Regions from separate parts of the Marinomonas profundi genome, predicted to be linked through region 1. Evidence: predicted binding sites of a transcription regulator. Region 1 holds the regulator's gene; the other holds the start of a gene.

Region 1 (2,486 bases):
CTTGAGACAAGTTTGCCAACCTCTAGTTTGAAGCTTGATTTGCTGAAAATGAGCATTGAATATTTAGTCAATGCAGGCTATCAATACATTGGCATGGATCATTTTGCCAAACCCAATGACAGCCTGTTTCAAGCCCAAAAAAATGGTCAATTACAACGCAATTTCCAAGGCTACACCACACATGCGGATACCGACTTAGTTGCTTTTGGCGTGTCGGCAATCAGTAATTTAAACGGGGTTTATATCCAAAATCACACGGATTTACCTTTGTTCAGACGCTGTATTGAAAAAGGCCAACTTGCCATTGCAAAGGGGTATATTAGCAACATTGATGATAAGATTCGCCATCAAGTGATTATGACACTTATCTCTCAGTTTGAGCTAAATACTGCCATTATCGAGCACTCATACGGGATTCGATTCTTTGATTATTTCTCACAGGAAGTAGACAATCTAATGCCGATGATCGAAGATGGTATACTAGAAATTCATAATGATGGACTGCAGGTCAGTATTAAAGTGACAGAGCGTGGTAGATTACTCATTCGTTGTGTTTGTATGGTTTTCGATAAGTATCTAAATGGCGCCATAGAATATTCAAAAGTTATATAGATCAAGATCAGGGAGATTTACATGTCAATGACACACGCACACTCACGATTTAACAGTACACTCACCTCGCAATGTCAAAGTTGTAGCTTGAGCGCCCTCTGTCTTCCCATTGCCTTAGCGGATGAAGACATCAATAAGTTAGATCAAATTATTGAGCGAAAAAAACCGCTGAAAAAAGGCGAGTTTTTATTCCGCCAAGGAGACGTATTTGATTCTGTCTTTGCGGTTCGTTCTGGCACGTTAAAAACGTTTAATATTACCTCGTACGGAGAAGAGCAAATAACCGGTTTCTATTGCCCAAGTGAATTGGTGGGGCTCAGCGGTATTGACTCTAATGCCTACCCGGTATCAGCAAAAGCGCTAGAAACAACCACAGTATGTGAAATCCCTTTTAGCCGATTAGAAGAATTATCAGCCCAAATTCCTTCTATGCGACATCAGCTGTTTAAAGTGATGAGCCGGAAAATATCCGATGATCAGCAAATGATGGTGTTGCTGGGGAAAAAGAACGCCGATGAGAAAGTGGCGTCTTTTTTACTTAACCTCTCTAATCGCTTTAAAAGACGAGGCTACTCAGCCAGTGCTTTTCGGCTTTCAATGTCACGCGGTGAAATGGGCAACTACCTAGGCCTAGCGGTTGAAACGGTAAGCCGAGTGATTACTCGTTTTCAAAAAAATGAACTGATCCACGTAGATGGTAAGGAAATTGAAATAATCGATTTCCCTGAAATACAAAAACTCGTTGGGGTTGCGAATGATTGTGGTAAAATCACGCCTATTTGATTGATAAATTAAGGCGATACCAACATGCTGTACGACGATTTTTACGTTAAGTCACTGATTCAAACGATAGAAGACTGGCCAAAACAAGGCATTAGCTTTCGAGACATTACGCCTATTTTCAGTGATCCTAAAGGTATGAGAATGGTAGTTGATGCGTATGTGCATCGCTATATTGCTAGTGATATTACACACATCGCCTGCATCGATGCGCGTGGTTTTTTAATTGCAGCGGTGCTGGCCTATGAGCTGCAAAAGCCTCTTATCTTGGTGCGTAAAAAAGGCAAACTTCCTGGTAAAACCATTTCACAAAAATACGCTTTAGAGTACGGCGAAGCAGAACTAGAAATTCAAGAAGGCGCCGTTAAGCAAGGCGACGAAGTGCTATTATTTGATGATTTGATTGCAACGGGTGGCACTCTCTTTGCCGCCATAAAACTGTTGACTAAGCAAGGAGCAAACATCAAAGAAGTGGCCGCCATTATTGACCTTCCTGATCTTGGTGGTAGCCAAAAACTAAGGGATAGCGACGTGCCTGTCTTTAGTCTTTGCGCCTATGACGGTGATTGATTAGTATCAGTGAAGAAAACTAAAAAAGGTGGCCTGAGCCACCTTTTTTGTTGATCAAAACGATAGTCTTGCTTTAAAAATCGACCGTCGCACCGACAGAAAGACCTTTATCAATTTCTTTACGGCTATTGTCGTCATAAACTGTCACTGTTCTACCATAACGAACAAACGCACGCGCATTGCGCATTGTCATGTACTCAAGACGAATATCATAGGTATACATGTGGTCTAAGTTTGATATCGCCAATACTTCCGGGGAATAGTATGCAGAACCATAAATACTAAGGCGATTGGCTTGTTGTAGGGTGTATCGGTACCAACCACCTAAAGCAAGAGCAACAGATAAGTCGTCATTATCATTGTCTAAATCGGCATCGATAGCGTACAAACGAATCCCAAGGCCAACTTGCAGCGGTCCGCTAGTGTCTGAGTCTTCAACGGTAACGCCAATATGTGCGGTTGACGTATTGGCCTCATCATTATGTGTAATGCCACTGTTAATGCCGAACGACCCCATGTTTAAA
Region 2 (2,486 bases), 460 kb from region 1:
ATCGCCCATGGCTGGCGGCCATATTCAGCAACAAACCAACCCGTTTCATTCGCAATCCACGGCAAAGGTAGGCTTAACATAATCAGCTTTAAGAACCAGCGGTTCTGACCAATGCGACGGCGCGCATTTTGATAGAAAGCCGCCGCAAACAGAAACAGCATAATAAAGCCACAGGCAACCATGATACGAAAGGCAAAGAACAAGGGCGCCACTTGAGGAATAGAGTAATCGACCGCCATGTCAATTTCCTCTGAGGTCACTTTATTGATGTCCTCATTGAAGGCTGTGACCAGCAAACCATAGCCAAGATCGCCTTTGACTTTCTCAAAGTTTTCTTTCACTAAAGGGTCTGTCGATCCATCACGAAGTTGTGCAAGTAGCTGATTCGCATAGATACCGTTGATAATGCGCTGACGGTTATGCTCTTTCAGGTCTTTGATCCCCATCACTTCCTCGTCTAACGAGCGTGTCGCGATAATGCCCATCAGTCCAGGGATTTTCAGCGCGAACTCCGTCTCTTCAAGTGCTTGGTTCGGAAAGCCAATCAAGGTGAAATCTGCAGGCGCTTCCTGAGTTTCCCACTCTGCTTCAACCGCCGCCAATTTCACTTTTTGCACTTCGCCTAATTCATAACCAGACTCATCACCTAAGACAATCACACTTAAAATAGACGCCAAGCCAAACGCTGAAGCGATAGCAAAAGAACGACGCGCAAAAGCAAGGTCACGACCTTTAAGCAGGTAGTAACTAGAAATAACCAGAACGAAAATCGCCCCCGTGACATAACCTGCAGACACGGTGTGGACAAATTTCACTTGTGCTACTGGGTTCAAAATCAACGCGCCAAAATCCACCAGCTCCATGCGCATGGTTTCATAATTGAACTCAGACCCTACTGGGTTTTGCATCCAACCGTTGGCAATCAAGATCCACAGCGCAGAGAGGTTAGAGCCTAGCGCCACGCCCCAAGTCACCATTAAATGCTTCACTTTACTCAGGCGATCCCAACCAAAGAAGAACAAACCCACCAAGGTCGATTCAAGGAAGAAAGCCATCAAACCTTCAATGGCCAAAGGTGCCCCGAAAATATCCCCCACATAGTGAGAATAGTAAGACCAGTTCGTCCCGAACTGGAACTCCATCGTCAAACCGGTCGTCACCCCTAAGGCAAAGTTAATCCCAAACAATTTGCCCCAGAATTTCACCATATCTTTGTAAACTTGCTTACCTGTAATCACATAGACGGACTCCATGATCGCCAGTAAAAAAGCCAACCCCAGTGTTAAAGGGACAAATAAATAATGATACATAATCGTGAAAGCAAACTGAAAGCGCGATAAATCCACTACAGCTTCGTTAATCATATGACTTCAACCCATTCATTTGATTGAAAAAAAGGCGATTGCAGACACGTCTTATTGCCGTGTTCTTATTATCTAACGCCCACCGAAGTCCCAAACCTTTTGGGGCTTACTATAAGTCAGGATTATGAGTGCAGTTCCGATTTAAAACATTGCGTTAGATCAAGATAAAGAGAGTGAAGGGCAAAAAATGAAAGAAAGAAAAAGTATAAGTAAGAGCCGTTGTCTTTTTACGAGTCCCAATTACCGCGTCTTAAACTTTTAATTTGGCCTTTTTGCTTTTTTTGATCGACGCGCTTTCTCTGCGAGGAACGTGATGGCTTGGTGGGTCGTCGGGCTTTTTGCACACGAACTGCTTCGAGTATGAGCGCTTTTAAACGCGCCAGCGCGTCTTCTCGATTCAGTTCTTGAGTGCGATGCTGCTGTGCTTTAATCACAATATCGCCGTCTTTGGTCAGGCGAGAGTCACTTAACGCCAGCAAACGTTCTTTGTAAAATTCCGGCAAAGAAGAACTGGCGACATTGAACCTAAGGTGAATAGCAGAAGAGACCTTATTGACATTCTGTCCGCCTGCGCCTTGCGCTCGAATGGCGGTTAATTCAATTTCGTGGTCTGGGATCGCTACGGCGAGGGTAATTTGCAGCATAATAATTGCGTTATATGTCTCTCTATTTAAATGGACAGGGATTATAACAGGCTTAGTAAGTATATGCTTTGGCACATCGTTTATAGGCAGGTTTTCAGTTACAATCGCTTTTTTATTCGAACGCTTTTTTATTCAAATGCTTTTTTATTCAAATGCTTTTTTATTCAAACTAATAGTAGGAGTTTTTTGTGACCCAGTTCCGTCCTTGTATCGATCTGCACCAAGGCAAGGTTAAGCAAATTGTAGGTGGAAGCCTCAATGACAAAGGCGCCACAGAGAATTTTATCAGTGAACACAACGCCGAACATTATGCCAATATGTATCGTGAACATGGCCTCACTGGCGGACACGTTATTGCGTTAGGTAAAGGCAACCAAGAAGAGGCGTTAAGCGCCCTTCGCGCTTATCCTAATGGTTTACAATTTGGCGGCGGCGTTAAAGACAGCAATGCAGCAAGCTATCTAGCCGCTGGGGCGTC

The links. Region 1 encodes FNR, which switches genes on or off when oxygen is low (the NO sensors DNR and NnrR bind a similar motif). Its sites were predicted from a motif close to TTGATNTANATCAA; they were not measured.
Region 2: the regulator FNR is predicted to act here: its motif matches at 1,514-1,527, upstream of J8N69_RS13800 (cytochrome ubiquinol oxidase subunit I).

Annotation. Positions count from the first base shown of each region.
Region 1 is NZ_CP073013.1:3,425,181-3,427,666, forward strand. It holds gene hemN (oxygen-independent coproporphyrinogen III oxidase) at 1-612, shown strand, start outside; gene fnr (fumarate/nitrate reduction transcriptional regulator Fnr) at 634-1,395, shown strand; gene J8N69_RS15990 (adenine phosphoribosyltransferase) at 1,420-1,962, shown strand; gene J8N69_RS15995 (YfaZ family outer membrane protein) at 2,036-2,486, opposite strand, start outside.
Region 2 is NZ_CP073013.1:2,966,986-2,969,471, reverse strand. It holds gene J8N69_RS13800 (cytochrome ubiquinol oxidase subunit I) at 1-1,364, opposite strand, end outside; gene arfB (alternative ribosome rescue aminoacyl-tRNA hydrolase ArfB) at 1,592-2,008, opposite strand; gene hisA (phosphoribosylformimino-5-aminoimidazole carboxamide ribotide isomerase) at 2,197-2,486, shown strand, end outside.